Regions from separate parts of the Bacillus sp. M13(2017) genome, predicted to be linked through region 1. Evidence: riboswitches for the same ligand, from Rfam matches in the RefSeq annotation. Region 1 holds a riboswitch; the other holds the start of a gene.
What was found. A riboswitch is a leader RNA that binds a small molecule or an ion and turns the genes downstream of it on or off. The one in region 1 is predicted to bind cyclic di-AMP.
Positions count from the first base shown of each region.

Region 2: another riboswitch for cyclic di-AMP. It lies ahead of CGQ22_RS27640 (hypothetical protein); the one in region 1 lies ahead of CGQ22_RS15805 (APC family permease).

Region 1 is NZ_KZ268505.1:138,641-146,510, reverse strand. It holds gene CGQ22_RS15805 (APC family permease) at 1-1,366, opposite strand, end outside; cyclic di-AMP (ydaO/yuaA leader) riboswitch at 1,511-1,657, opposite strand; gene CGQ22_RS32495 (hypothetical protein) at 1,798-1,926, shown strand; gene panE (2-dehydropantoate 2-reductase) at 1,990-2,934, opposite strand; gene CGQ22_RS15795 (hypothetical protein) at 3,110-4,585, shown strand; gene trhO (oxygen-dependent tRNA uridine(34) hydroxylase TrhO) at 4,827-5,786, opposite strand; gene CGQ22_RS15785 (Nramp family divalent metal transporter) at 6,265-7,560, shown strand; gene CGQ22_RS15780 (M23 family metallopeptidase) at 7,620-7,870, opposite strand, start outside.
Region 2 is NZ_KZ268518.1:12,311-20,180, forward strand. It holds gene thiG (thiazole synthase) at 1-110, shown strand, start outside; gene thiF (thiazole biosynthesis adenylyltransferase ThiF) at 103-1,122, shown strand; gene thiD (bifunctional hydroxymethylpyrimidine kinase/phosphomethylpyrimidine kinase) at 1,129-1,950, shown strand; cyclic di-AMP (ydaO/yuaA leader) riboswitch at 2,036-2,183, shown strand; gene CGQ22_RS27640 (hypothetical protein) at 2,277-2,663, shown strand; gene CGQ22_RS27645 (hypothetical protein) at 2,677-2,910, shown strand; cyclic di-AMP (ydaO/yuaA leader) riboswitch at 3,171-3,316, shown strand; gene CGQ22_RS27655 (SipW-dependent-type signal peptide-containing protein) at 3,417-3,521, shown strand; gene kdpF (K(+)-transporting ATPase subunit F) at 3,521-3,598, shown strand; gene kdpA (potassium-transporting ATPase subunit KdpA) at 3,618-5,285, shown strand; gene kdpB (potassium-transporting ATPase subunit KdpB) at 5,299-7,389, shown strand; gene kdpC (K(+)-transporting ATPase subunit C) at 7,406-7,870, shown strand, end outside.

The DNA.
Region 1 (7,870 bases):
CTGCATCATAATGCTTCTTAATTCGATGGAATAAGAAGATAATAACTGGTAAGAAAATAAGAATCGACCAAACTTGTGCAAATTTAGTTAAAAAGAACATGCTCATTACGATAAAACTAATAACTGCACCAATTAAATTAACCGTTAATCTTAAAGCCCATCCTTCAGGCTTTTCGCGAAGCCATTTTAATACCATCCCTGTTTGAGAAAGTGTAAATGGAATAAATACACCTACTGCATATAGTGGAATTAAATGTTCTGTTTGTCCTTGGAAAGCTACAATTAAAATAATCGAAGCAACTCCAAGTATAATAATACCGTTTGAGTAACCTAGGCGGTCTCCTCTAATCGTAAACATTCTCGGTATGAATTTATCTTTTGCAAGGTTAACCGCTAATAAAGGAAATGCAGAATAACCTGTATTAGCAGCAAGAATTAATATTAAAGCTGTTGTACCTTGTATGAAATAGTACATGAAATTACGTCCAAATGTTTGTTCAGCAATTTGAGAAACAACTGTTACTTCTTTACTCGGAGTCACTCCGTAATAATAAGCTAAAAATACAATTCCTGAAAATAACACAGCAAGTAATGCACCCATTGCAAGCAATGTTTTTGCAGCATTGTTTGGCGCAGGATCTTTAAAGTTCGGAATTGCATTTGAAATTGCTTCAACACCTGTTAAAGCCGAACTACCTGATGCAAATGCTCTTAGTAATAAAAACAAACTAATTCCTGCAACTGGTGTACCAATCGGCGCATGTAAAGTGGGTGAAACATGACCAGTTAAAATATTATATATGCCTACACCAATTAATATAAATAGTGCTAAAACGAATAAATAAACAGGATATGCTAAAACGGAAGCTGATTCCGTTACTCCTCTTAAGTTTAATATTGTAATTAATATAACAAATATAACCGCAATAATTACATTGTGTGCATGTAAGCTAGGAAACGCAGACGTAATTGCATCTGTACCAGCGGACACACTTACCGCAACAGTTAAAATATAGTCAACTAATAAAGATCCTCCAGCAATTAAGCCTGGATTCATTCCTAAATTTTCTTTTGATACAACATACGCTCCCCCGCCATGCGGATAAGCAAAAATAATTTGACGATATGATAAAATAAGGGCTGTCAATAGTACTAATACCCCAACAGCGATCGGAATGGAATACCAATAAGCGATCGCTCCAACACCTGCTAAAGCAATTAAAATTTGCTCTGGACCGTAAGCAACTGATGACAATGCGTCAGAAGATAAAATAGCTAAAGCTTTCGTTTTATTAAGCTTTTGTTCTCCAAGCTCTGTTGATTTTAACGGTCTTCCAATTAAAAATCTTTTAATAGATGAAACCAATGCTGTCCACTCTCCAATAATTTTGTACGAACTTTTCTGCTTGTTACAGCCAGTAAACTATTTCTTCAGAAAACAAAAAATGTCTACAAGCCATAGCGAAATAGACTTGTAGACATTATTTTTTTTGTCGCACAAGCTCCACCTTCCTTCTCAATATAACGCTTACGAGGTTAGCTGTCGGATTCGGGCCTATGAGTAGCCCTACCTTTTTCAAGGATTCACCCCATCGGATTATGTACTAATCCGTAAAAACGGGTCCCCCGTACCATGCGGTTTCAGCGATTTAGAAAATTGAAACTGTGGATTATAATACTCCTTTATTTTCAAAAAGTAAACAAAAATTTTTAATAAGAAAAAAATTAAAATGATTGTGCATAATCCACTGAGAAATATACATAATGAATACTAAAAAATTCGCAAAGGAGACCCATATGTCTAAAGAAAAGAAGCCTATTTTTTCCGATTCATATTTAGATGCAGTAGCAAATGAAATTAATCAGTTATATGGTAAACGTGAACAGGAAATAAATTTGACAGATAGAACGAAAAGAAATAAATAATTTGTCATAAAAAAAATAAAAAAGATAGCAATACACTTATATATTGCTATCTTTTTTATTTTTTCATACATCTAATTCTATTACAGATCTGTTAAAGGTCATCTCTTCATACACCTTTAAATTTTGATATATAGTGCTTAATAATGGTGCCGTTATAGAAAATTGCTCTGCTACATCCAGTAAATATCCTTGCAAGTGCTTCCCTTCAATAAACGAACCCTTCTCCATATCACGTTGCATCGATGACTTCATATCATACGAAATTTTATCAATCGTTTTCATATGTTCCTGGGCAATATTAACCTTTATTGGAGCTCCTAATACTCTCATGATTTGTACAGATTCCTCAAACACATTACGGATAAAATCACGGCCGCCTTCACTTTCACGAATTGGTCCAATTGGTGCACGCATTAACGTTGTCACACCGGACATTACAGTAATAAATAAATATTTATGCCACATATCTTGCGTAATATTTTCACTTAAAACAAAACTAGATTTCGTACCTGCAAATGCTTTAGAAATATGCTTTACTCTCTCTGAATTTTGAGACTTAATTTCTCCAAACACAAGTCTGTTGGCAGCGCTAGTTTGTACAATTTCTCCTTGATCGTTTAACGTCGTCTCGATAAAGCATAAACCGCCAATTACTTTTTCTTCGCCGAATTCTTTTTGTAATAGTGATAAATGAGCGATACCATTTAACAATGGAATGATTACAGTACCTTCGCCAACAAACGGCTTCAAATCTTGAATTGCCTCGTTTAAGTGATACGCTTTTGTTGAAAATAAAATGACATCAAATGGAGAAGTTCTCTCTTCCTTCGTTATTAATTTCGGTTGAAAGGAAAAATCCCCGTTAACACTTCGGATTACAAGTCCTCTTTCCTCTAATTGTTTTTTTCGTTTATTACGAACAAGAAATGTAACATCTTCTCCCTTTTCGACTAATCTGCCACCAAAAAATCCTCCGACTCCACCAGCGCCTAATACTAAAATCCGCATACAGCATCCCCCTCTTCAAAATACAATTTTATAACTTTTAGTATACATAACATTATACATGTCCTCTGCTAAATAAGCAGAATTTTCACTCTCAATCGAGTGTAAAACAGTGGTTATTTTCAAATAAATTTGGGCATGTTGTTTCTATAGCATATATGGAAAGGAAACAATGTAGATGGAGGCAATACAAGCAATTGAGGAAAAAGATGTAGCAACAGCTATATTTCAATTTATATTCCCGTTTTCGTTTAAAGCTGGATATGAACAAGAGATGTTCCCTTTCTTACAAAAAAACGATTTTCGTCCTTTTCGGCTCGATCATCTCGATGATGAAAATACATATTATGGGGAGTTTAAAGTTTCACATCAAAATATGGAAGCATACTATCTTTCATTTACCAATAAAATTCTCTTTCCTCACTCAGAGCATCAAAAGGGCTTGCAACGTTATTCAAAGGACCTTAACTTAACTGGACATTTAACAACAAACCTTACTTCAATCCAATTTAATATACACTCTATTGATGTAACACTTTGTCCTTATGAACTTGGCTTCTTAACAATTCGAACAGAAGTAAACACTGCTCCAAACATGACTTTATCTGAAGCAATCGAATTCGCTGCCCGCTTCCGTGTACTTGAAACTAAAAATGATACAAATGAGACTATTTGTATTGAATGTAACGGAAAAAAGTATTCCCAAGTTGAAAAATTCATTTTTGGTTATTTATTTCATGGCGTAACTGATTTCTTTGAAAAGAAGAGATTAAGAAGTTCATACTTTCAAACCTTCCCATTCTTTGAAGACCAAAGAATGTACGTTCAAACTTTATTGTCACTAAAAGAAGGTATGGAACTTAATGAAGTGGATGTTTATCGTACTTCTAGTCTTTCCGGATTAACAAGTGATGGTAAGCCATATGTGAGTGCAAATAACCTTCCTTACATTCATGACTATTTAAAAAAACACGCTTACCAGAGGTGGGCTCCAAATCGTTATTTCATAATGGAAGAACACATTTTTACATGTGTAACAAATGAAGGAGAACGCGAAATTGCTAAACTTGCTAGTCAAATGTATGGGGAATTTTATTACGCTTTATTATTAAATCTATTCCATAAAATTGTTTTATTAAAAATGGCAAACGCCTATGCTGAGCTAAATATTGAACAAGATACTAATGAAATAGAGAAATTAATTTATTCGATCAATTCGTTCACTGCTAATTATTTTTCTTTAGAATTAGTATCCCAATCACAGAGTGAAGATATTTTCTTCCGCTTAAGAAAACTTTTTAATATTGAGGTTCTATACTCGAACGCGAAACAAAATCTTGATAGTTTGTTTAAATATCAAGAAAACGTCGCCTCTAAAAAAGATAGCCTTTTATTATTAATTTTAACGCTCTACTCTGTAGTGGGCCAAATGTTAGGGTTTACTATGATTGACCTTTTAAGAAACACCGATTCAAACAAAATATCGTCACCTCTTGAATTTTTCGCTCTATTAATTGCGATTAGCGGTATTGTCATTTCACTTATTTTAGGATCCCAAAGTTTATACCAATGGGGTCTACAACATAAACGAAGAAAAGCTTGGGTAAAACAAACTGTACTTTCTGCTGTGAGAGAGAAAGACGATAAGAAGTAAAGAAGATTATTTTTAAACTACAAATACGTAGTACAATTCAGTAAGTGAAATTTTTATCAGCGATTTTCAAATTATATCGGCGCAACTCGAAATATATCAGCGATTTTCAAATTATATCGACGCAAATCAAAATATATCAGCGATTATTTAAACATATCGACTTACCGACAAAAAACGACAAAAAAGAATCGAATATGAAAAAGGCTAATCCAAAATAAAATTTAGATTAGCCTTTTTCCTCTTACTTCCCTGCTTCGATTTGCTCTAATGCAGCAGCTACTTGCTCTTCCGTTAATTCATGTTGTATTACGTAGCGGTTACGTGGACTTACACGACATTCATGAGAACATGCACGTAAATATTTCGCTTCGTTTTCTTCAGAACATAAAATTTTCTTATTACATTCTGGATTTGAACAGTTTACATAGCGCTCACAAGGTTCACCTGTAAAGTGGTCTTTACCAACGATAACATGTTCTTTTTGGTTTACAGGTACAGCGATACGCTCATCGAACACGTAACATTGTCCATCCCAAAGCTCACCTTGTACCTCTGGATCTTTTCCGTACGTTACAATTCCGCCGTGAAGCTGACTTACATCTTCATAGCCTTCACGAACTAACCAGCCAGAAAACTTCTCACAACGAATTCCGCCTGTACAATAAGTTAAAATCTTTTTACCTTCAAGTACTTCTTTATTTTCACGAATCCAATCTGGTAATTCACGGAATGATTCGATATCAGGTTTAATCGCACCTTTGAAGTGGCCTAAATCAAACTCATAATCATTTCGTGCATCAATGATAACTGTATCTTCTTGTTTCATTGCTTCATAAAAATCTTTTGGCTCTAAATACTTCCCAGTTATTTCGTGTGGGTTAATGTCATCTTCTAGACGAAGTGTAACTAACTCTGGACGAGGACGCACGTGCATTTTCTTGAATGCATGACCATCAGCTTCATCTATTTTAAATACGATACCGTCAAAACGTGGATCATTGTTCATTGCTTCCATGTATTTCTCTGTTTGTTCTACAGTTCCAGAACAAGTTCCGTTAATACCTTCTTTTGCTACAAGAATTCTTCCTTTTAATTCAAGTGAATTACAAAATGCTAAATGCTCTGCCGCGAATTCTTCTGGGTTTTCAATTGTTGTGTACATGTAATATAGTAATACTCTGTATGGTTTTGTAGTTGCCAATGTATTTCTACCACCTATCTAATTTTTAAAATCATGTATAAGTTAACGTTCATATCAAAACATATATAATAAGAAAATGAATCCCATTTTCTTTTCTTTATACTATTTTCTATCAGTTAACAAAAATAAAAAACAAGATTACACATCAAAACACTATGGTTATGTTGTAATCCCAATATATTATATATCATACAAATGCAATTCCATCAATTAATATGCTGGATTATCGGCTTTATGTTCACATAAATTTCAAAATTGACCCTTTAATTTATTATGTTTCCCTACGTCATCACACCATAAACTCCCAATTTATTTTACATTATCACACCATCCATTGCATAAAGGCATATAATTTGCATTAAGGAAACTTTCGTGTTCAAATGAAATTATCACATAACATATTTAAATGTATTGAAATAATGAGTAAGAATACATACAATAATTTCATCAAGTTAACATTTTAAAGGGGAAAACTACTATGAATAAAGATATAACAAAAGATGAACATCTCCCTTCTGAAAGTACAACTGTACAATCAGCTCACTTAGCTTTAAGTGGAGAAACAAAAGGTTGGAAAAGACTGTTACCATTTTTAGGACCCGCTTTTATCGCATCCGTTGCTTATATTGACCCTGGCAACTTTGCTACAAATATCGCAGCTGGTTCACAATATGGATATTTACTATTATGGGTTATACTCGCTTCTAACTTAATGGCTGTATTAATCCAAACTTTATCAGCTAAATTAGGAATTGCTACAGGAAACAATTTACCCGAAATAGCTCGTGAAAACTTTCCAAAGCCTGTGTCTATCGGTTTATGGATACAAGGTGAACTAGTTATTATGGCTACAGATTTAGCGGAATTTATTGGAGCTGCTTTGGGGCTTTACTTACTATTTGGAATCCCGATGCTACCTGCCGCTTTAATTACTGCAGCCGGATCATTTATTATTCTTGAGTTTCAACGTAGAGGATTTCGTCCACTAGAAGCTATTATTACAGGAATGATTTTCATTGTAGTAATCGCTTTTGGAATTCAAGTTTTTTATGCAAAACCAGAATTAAGTCCCCTTCTTTCAGGACTATTTATTCCAAGATTCCAAGGTGTAGATAGTATATTACTTGCAGCAGGGATTTTAGGTGCGACAGTTATGCCGCATGCAATCTATTTACATTCCGCCTTAACGCAGCGGCGCGTAGTCGGAACAAATGATGAACAAAAGAAAAAGATTTTCCGCTTCGAGTTTATCGATATTATTATTGCAATGGTTATTGCTGGAGCAATTAATGCAAGTATGTTAATTGTAGCAGCTGCTCTATTCTTTAAAAACGGCTTGCACGTTGAAGATTTAGATGTTGCTTACACTCAATTTACCAATTTAGTAGGTCCTGTATCGGCTGCATTATTTGGGATTGGACTTTTATCAGCAGGACTATCTAGCTCTTCTGTCGGTACAATGTCGGGTGATATTATTATGCAAGGTTTCATTCGAATGCATATTCCGTTATATTTACGCCGATTTATTACAATGATTCCACCATTAGTTATTATCGCTTTAGGTGTAAATCCAACTTACGCTCTCGTTATGAGCCAAGTCGTCTTATCATTCGGTATTGCATTTGCATTAGTACCACTTATTATGTTTACAAGTAATAAAAAGATAATGGGTGCACTCGTTAACCACCGCATAACAACATTTATCGCATGGATAATTGCTATACTTGTTATCATTTTAAATATTTTCTTACTGTATCAAACTTTTGTAGGGTAATGAAAAAGGGTATTCCAATTTTAATTTGGAATACCCTTTTTGGATGAAATGATTTTCTTCTAGTTACCACTTATGTATGTCCCTCTTTCCGGCATCATGATACCATTTTCAGTTCGAAAGTAAAGTGGCAATCCTTCCGCAAAAAACATACTTACCTTGGACGGATCTTGCCTTTGATGATGAATATGTAAATGCGGCTCACTTGAACTTCCTGAGTTACCGACTTGAGCAAGAACCTCTCCTTCATTTACATGTTGTCCTTCCCTCACTTTAATTGATCCTTTCTTTAAATGGGCCAGAACCATAAATG
Region 2 (7,870 bases), on a different contig from region 1:
TGAAATTAAGTATTGAGGCAGGACGTTTAGGCTTTGAAGCAGGTCGTATTGCACGTAAGCGTTGTGCAACTGCAAGTAGTCCTTTAGAAGGAATGAGCGTAGTTGAATAATCGATATTCTCGCCAAGAACTATTTTCTCCAATTGGAGAAGAAGGACAGCAAAAGATAAGAGAAAAGCATGTGCTTATTATCGGTGCAGGTGCATTAGGTAGTGCAAATGCAGAGATGTTTGTAAGAGCAGGTGTTGGCAAGATAACAATTGTTGACCGTGATTATGTAGATTGGAGTAATTTACAAAGACAACAATTGTATGCAGAGAGCGACGTAAAGAATAATCTTCCAAAAGCTATAGCGGCTAAAAAACGTTTAGAAGAGATCAATAGTGATGTAACAATAGAAGCTCTCGTTCAAGATGTAACAGCTGAAGAGCTAGAAGAACTTGTTACAAATGTTGATGTAATTATTGATGCGACTGATAATTTTGAAACACGCTTTATTGTGAATGATATAGCACAAAAATATTCTATTCCATGGATTTACGGTGCATGTGTAGGTAGTTACGGTCTTTCTTACACAATCCTTCCTAGTAAAACACCATGTTTATCATGTTTATTACAGTCGATTCCGCTTGGCGGGGCAACATGTGATACAGCGGGTATTATATCACCTGCTGTATCTCTCGTCGTTTCTCATCAAGTAACAGAAGCTCTTAAACTGTTAGTAGAAGATTACGAATCACTGCGAGATGGACTTGTGTCATTTGATGTATGGAAGAATGAATATTCATGTATGAATGTGCAAAAGCTTCGTAAACACAATTGTCCTTCGTGCGGAGAGAATGCGATATACCCGTATTTAAATAAAGAAAACACATCGAAAACAGCAGTTTTATGCGGGAGAAATACAGTTCAAATTAGACCACCTCATAAAGAGGAAATAGATTTTGAAAGATATAAAGAGCTGCTGAATGATCGTGTGCAGGATTTAAATGTAAATCCATATTTATTATCATTTTCTGTGGAAGAAAAGAGATTAGTTGCTTTTAAAGATGGTCGTGTACTTGTACATGGAACGAAAGATATAAGCGAAGCAAAAACAATTTATCATCGCTATTTTGGATAGAAAAGGATGAGTGGGATGAAAATAAATAAAGCTTTAACAATTGCAGGATCTGATAGTGGCGGCGGTGCCGGCATTCAAGCAGATTTAAAAACATTCCAAGAGCTTGGTGTGTATGGAATGACGGCTATTACGGCAATTACTGCTCAAAACACGCTTGGCGTTCAAGGGGTATATCCAGTTTCGTTAGAAGGTATTACGGAACAGTTGAATTCAATTGGTACGGATTTAACACCAGATGCTGTGAAACTAGGAATGTTATTTAGCAGCGAAGTTATTCAAATTGTAGCAGAACATATTAATAAATTTGGCTGGAATAATATTGTACTAGATCCTGTTATGATTGCTAAGGGCGGTGCATCATTATTACAACAAGAAGCAGTGCAAGCATTAAAAGAATATTTATTACCAGTAGCAACTGTTATAACACCGAATGTCCCAGAAGCAGAAGTGTTAACTGGGATGGAGATTCATAATGTTGAAGATAGTAAGGAAGCTGCAAAAGTATTGCACGAATTAGGTGCTAAATATGTGCTTATGAAGGGCGGACATGCAGAATATCAAGGTAATGAAGTAATTGATTTCCTCTTTGATGGAGAAAAATTTATTGAGTTTAGAAGCGAGCGAATTCCTTCAAAGCAAACGCACGGAAGTGGGTGTACATTTGCTTCAGCGGTTACAGCAGGACTTGCGAAAGGATACTCAATTGAAGATGCTGTTCAAGAAGCAAAACGATTTATTAGTATAGCAATTGAAGAGCCATTGAATATTGGTAGTGGTCATGGACCGACGAATCATTTTGCATATAAAGTGAATAGAACGCGTGCATAGGTAAGTGAAAAGCCAGTTTTATAACTGGCTTTTTTTCTGTTTACTTTTTCAAAATACAGGAGTAATATATCAGCCAGAATACATTTTTTTGTAAACGCTGAGTCCAATTATATGGAGCGGAGGAACCAATTTGTGCAGTGTCACTCGGGGTGAATCTTTCAAGTTTGAAAGTAGGGCTACTCTCAAAGTCCGAATCCGACAGCTAACTTCGTAAGCGTCTTGAGAGAGGACGGTGCCATGATGGATACATCACTTCATAGATCTGATTAGTATAGGGGAATATCAATTTATGTTTGATTTCTTTTATACTAAGGAGGATGAGGTACATGGAACTAACACTTATTTGTGTTGGAGAAGAAAGTAAGGTAGATAGTTTAAGAGATCTAGTATCATTTCAACATGAGTTAATTATTTTTACAGCAAATGAAGAGATAGCGGCTGAAGTTAGGAATTGTGGGTTTGATTGGACTTATAGCTGCAGTAAGGAGCAGGACTTTACTAGTATTTTTGAGTGTATTAAGAAGGTGATTTTACTAGGGGATGAGCTTCCAATCGTTAGTTTTTTCACAGAACACATTCGCTTTTCTTTTCAAGCACCTATTACTGTTGTTACAAGGAATAAACGATATCCAGCGAGGCTCTATGAAACAATTGGAGCTAAGTTTGTCGTGTTTACAAATTGTGATAATATTTCTTTTTTATTTTTTGAATAGGGCGGGGGAAGAAATGATGAAGGTACTATTACTTGGAGATATAGCAAATCGTTGGGCAGTATCGGTAGAGCGAGTTCAAGAATTGGTTAAGATCGATCCCCTTTTTCCAGGGCCGTATATTATATTACCATCAAAAGATGCTTTGTATTTAGAGGTGGATATTACCGAGTATGAGCAGCTACATGCAGAATTGACACAAGTTTATATTCGTGGGAGAAATTTACGTGCATTTTTACGAGGAGAATAAAGGTTGAATAAAAAAGAGCGAATGCTGAGTGCAACAAGCTATGCACTTCATCTCATTCGCTCTTTTTATTTCATATTTAAAAGGTCATTTTTAAGAAAAGAGAAGAGAAATAAAGAAAATAGATGAAATAATAGTAATAATCTTCAATGTAAGCGTTTAAATGGATGTAAATATTATTATTTTCAGTAATTTAACCCTTTACAAGTGAAATATAGAGGAGTATATTTACTCTCATAAATCATTCATAAAATTTCCAAAAAAACCTAAAATCGCTGAGTTCCAGAAATGGAGCGGGGGAACCAATTTTGTGCATCGTCACTTGGGGTGAATCTTTCAGTTTTGAAAGTAGGGCTACTCTTTAGGCCCGAATCCGACAGCTAACCTCGTAAGCGTTTAGAGAGGAGGTTTACTTTTTGTTGTTCATTTTTTGAACACTGAGTAGAGCTCAGTGTTCTTTTTTAATATTCAAATGGTAAATTTTAACAAAAACAAAGCGAGGGATAGCTATGTTAGATGTTGTAATGGTCGGGATTTTTATTTTATTAGTTGCATCAATGGCAAGTCTTGCAAGTTGGTCAGATAAAGTTGTGAAAGAAGGAAAGCAATCATGATGATTGTCTTATCGGTTATTGTCGCAGCAATTACAGTGTATTTAGTGTATGCATTATTAAATCCAGAGAAGTTTTAATTAGGGGGAATCATTCATTATGATTTGGGTTGCAGTCATTATTACAATGCTCTTGTTTATTTTAGTAGCAAAGCCAATGGGAATTTATTTAGAAAAAGCTTTTCAAGGTAGCAAAATGCTAGATAAAGTATTCGGGCCTTTTGAAAAACTTATTTTTAAAATTACGGGTGTAAAAGAATACAATCAAACGTGGAAACAGTACGTATTATCATTAGTTTTACTCAACGGATTTATGATTGTTATTGTATATTTCATTTTCAGATTACAAGGTGTGTTGCCGCTAAATCCAGCGCATATTGAAGGGATGGAGCCTACGCTCGCTTTTAATACAGCGATTAGTTTTATGGCTGATACAAACTTACAGCATTATAGCGGTGAAAATGGTTTATCCTATTTATCACAATTAATCGGGATTACATTTTTAATGTTTGCGGCACCAGCAACGACATTGGCGCTCGTTATGGCTTTTATAAGAGGACTTGCTGGAAAAGAACTTGGTAACTTTTTCGTTGATTTTACGAGAGCGTTAACGAGAGTGTTTCTTCCTATCGCATTTATTGCGGCACTAGTTTTTGTCGCACTTGGCGTACCGCAAACGTTAGATGGAGCGGTTACAGCACAAACGATTGATGGGGCAAAACAAAGTATATTACGTGGACCTGTTGCATCATTCGTTTCCATTAAGGAACTTGGAAATAATGGCGGTGGATTTTTCGGAGCAAACTCTACGCATCCTTTTGAAAATCCAGGACAAATGAGTAATATTTTGCAAATGATGCTTATGATGTTATTACCAACAGCACTTCCATTTACGTACGGACGAATGGTAGGAAATAAAAAACAAGGTCGCATCCTTTTCGTTTCACTTTTTATGGTGTTTTTACTAGGATTTATAACAATTACGACATCTGAACTAAACGGGAATCCGGCATTAAATGGAATGGGTATCGAACATGTACAAGGAAGTACAGAAGGGAAAGAAGTACGATTTGGAACAGTATTTTCTTCACTATACGCAACGGTAACGACAGCTGCTGAAACAGGCGCCGTTAATACGATGCATGATACGTTAACACCAATTGGCGGTTTAGTTCCACTTGTAAATATGATGTTAAACACAGTATATGGCGGCGTTGGAGCAGGTTTTGTAAATATTATTATGTATGCAATTATTGCAGTGTTTATATCTGGGTTAATGGTTGGACGGACACCAGAGTTTTTAGGTAAAAAGATTGAAGGTAAGGAAATGAAATTAATTGCGGTCACGATTTTATTTCATCCATTGCTCATTTTAGGCTTTTCGGCATTAGCTCTTTCAACAAATTTAGGGACGGATGCTATTTCTCATTCCGGTTTCCACGGTTTAACGCAAGTTGTATATGAATATACATCGTCAGCTGCGAATAACGGATCTGGATTTGAAGGATTAGGAGATAATACACCGTTTTGGAATATTACGACTGGTTTAGTTATGTTTTTAGGACGTTACTTCAGTTTAATTACGATGCTAGCTGTGGCAGCTTCGTTGAAAGAAAAAACGGTAGTGCCAGAAACAGTCGGAACGTTCCGTACAGATAATAGTTTATTTGGTGGCATCTTCATCGGAACAATTGTAATTGTCGGTGCATTAACATTCTTCCCGATGTTAGTACTCGGACCAATTGCAGAATTTCTTACATTGAAGTAATGGAGGGTAAATGATGAGACCGGTAGTAGTAAAAGAAAAACAATTAAATGAGTCACAAATACATGCTGTAGAAGATGAAGTTAGACAAGCGAAAACGATGGATCGTGATATCGTAACACATGCGATGAAGCAATCCATTGCGAAATTGAATCCGAAAGTCATGATAAAGAATCCGATTATGTTCGTTGTGGAAATTGGATTTATCATTACGTTCATTTTATCTTTTCTTCCAAGTAGTTCTAGTAGTATACCAGGTTGGTTTAATATAACAGTTTCTCTCATTCTATTATTTACAGTTTTATTTGCGAATTTTGCAGAGGCATTAGCAGAAGGTCGTGGTAAAGCGCAAGCCGATTCTTTAAAGCAGTCGAAGAAAGATGTGTTTGCAAATGTTGTAAAAGAAAATGGAGACATTGTCCAAGTTTCAGCAACTGATCTTACAAAAGGTGACGTTGTTATCGTAAAACAAGGAGAAATGATTCCAAGTGATGGTGAAGTAATCAAAGGGTTAGCATCTGTAGATGAATCTGCAATTACAGGGGAATCAGCTCCTGTTATAAAAGAAGCAGGCGGTGATTTTTGTTCCGTAACAGGTGGAACGATGGTCGTAAGTGATGAAATTACAATTGTCATTACGAGTAATCCTGGTGAATCATTTATCGACAAAATGATTTCTTTAGTAGAAGGAGCTGCTCGTCAAAAAACGCCGAATGAGATTGCTTTAAATACAGTATTAACGAGCTTAACTCTTATTTTCTTGATCGTCGTTATGACGTTGCCGATTTTTACAAATTATTTAGGTTTTCAAATTGATACTGCTGTGCTAGTTGCATTATTAGTTTGTTTAATTCCAACGACAATTGGTGGGCTATTATCGGCAATTGGTATTGCTGGGATGGACCGGGTAACAAAATTTAACGTGTTAGCGATGTCAGGGAAAGCAGTAGAAGCTGCGGGCGATATTAATACAATTATTTTAGATAAAACAGGTACGATTACTTTTGGGAACCGAATGGCTCATACATTATTACCTGTAGGAAATGAAACGATTGAGCAAGTTGGAAAGTGGGCTGCTATTAGTTCTGTTTTAGATGAAACACCAGAAGGCCGATCTGTTATCGAGTATGTGCAGGGAAAATCTATATCATATAATAGAGAACTTGCAGAACAAGGTGAGTTTGTTCCGTTTAAAGCAGAAACGAGAATGAGTGGTGTTGATTTACAAGACGGAACGAAAGTGAGAAAAGGTGCTGTAGGTGCCGTTATTGAATGGGTTGAGTCACAAGGCGGAACAATTCCGAAAGATGTAAATCAAAAAGCAGACTTAATTTCAAAAGAGGGCGGAACACCACTTGTAGTTGCAGTAGATAATCGTATTTATGGCTTAATTTATTTAAAGGATACAGTAAAACCGGGTATGCGTGATCGTTTTGAACAGTTGCGCCAAATGGGGATTAAAACGGTTATGTGTACAGGTGATAATCCGTTAACAGCAGCAACGATTGCAAAAGAAGCAGGAGTAGATGAATTCGTTGCCGAGTGTAAACCAGAAGATAAGATTGCTGTTATTAAAGCAGAGCAAGATAAAGGGAAGCTTGTAGCGATGACAGGTGATGGTACAAATGATGCGCCGGCATTAGCACAGGCGGACGTTGGATTAGCGATGAATAGTGGTACGACAGCAGCGAAAGAAGCGGCGAACATGATTGATCTAGACTCGAATCCGACGAAAATTATTGAGGTTGTAGGAATCGGTAAGCAATTGTTAATGACGCGAGGTGCGTTAACGACGTTTAGTATTGCGAATGATATAGCGAAATATTTTGCAATCATTCCAGCAATGTTTACACTTGCGATTCCGCAAATGGAGGCATTGAACATTATGAAATTAACATCACCACTGTCAGCGATTTTATCAGCATTAATATTTAACGCTGTTATTATTCCATTACTCATTCCGTTAGCGATGAAAGGTATTGCATATAAACCGATGAGTTCTAATGCATTGCTTAGCCGAAACTTACTTATTTATGGGCTTGGCGGAGTTATCGTTCCGTTCATTGGAATTAAGGTAATTGATATGATTGTCGGCTTGTTTATATAAGGAAGAGGGGAAAAAGATGGAGAAGAAACAAAGTATACTATCACCAATTATCCGTATTACTTTTACATTTCTAGTGTTGTGTGGACTTGTATACCCACTTATTGTTACTGGTATTGCACAAGCAGTGATGAAGGATAATGCGGATGGAAGTCTAATATATAATGATAAAAATGAAGTGATTGGTTCTAAATTAATTGGTCAAAACTTCACGGATCCACGTTATTTTCAAGGGCGTGTTTCTAGTATTGAATATAAGGCTGAAGCATCTGGTTCAAATAACTATGCACCATCTAATCCAGATTTAGCAAAACGGGTAGAGAAAAGTATTGAAGAGTGGAAGAAACAAAATCCAACTGTTCCAGTTACAGAAGTGCCGATGGATTTAGTAACGAATTCAGGTTCAGGGCTAGATCCTGATATTAGTCCGAAGGGGGCGTCCGTACAGGTAGAGCGCATCTCGAAATTAACGAGAATCCCGAAA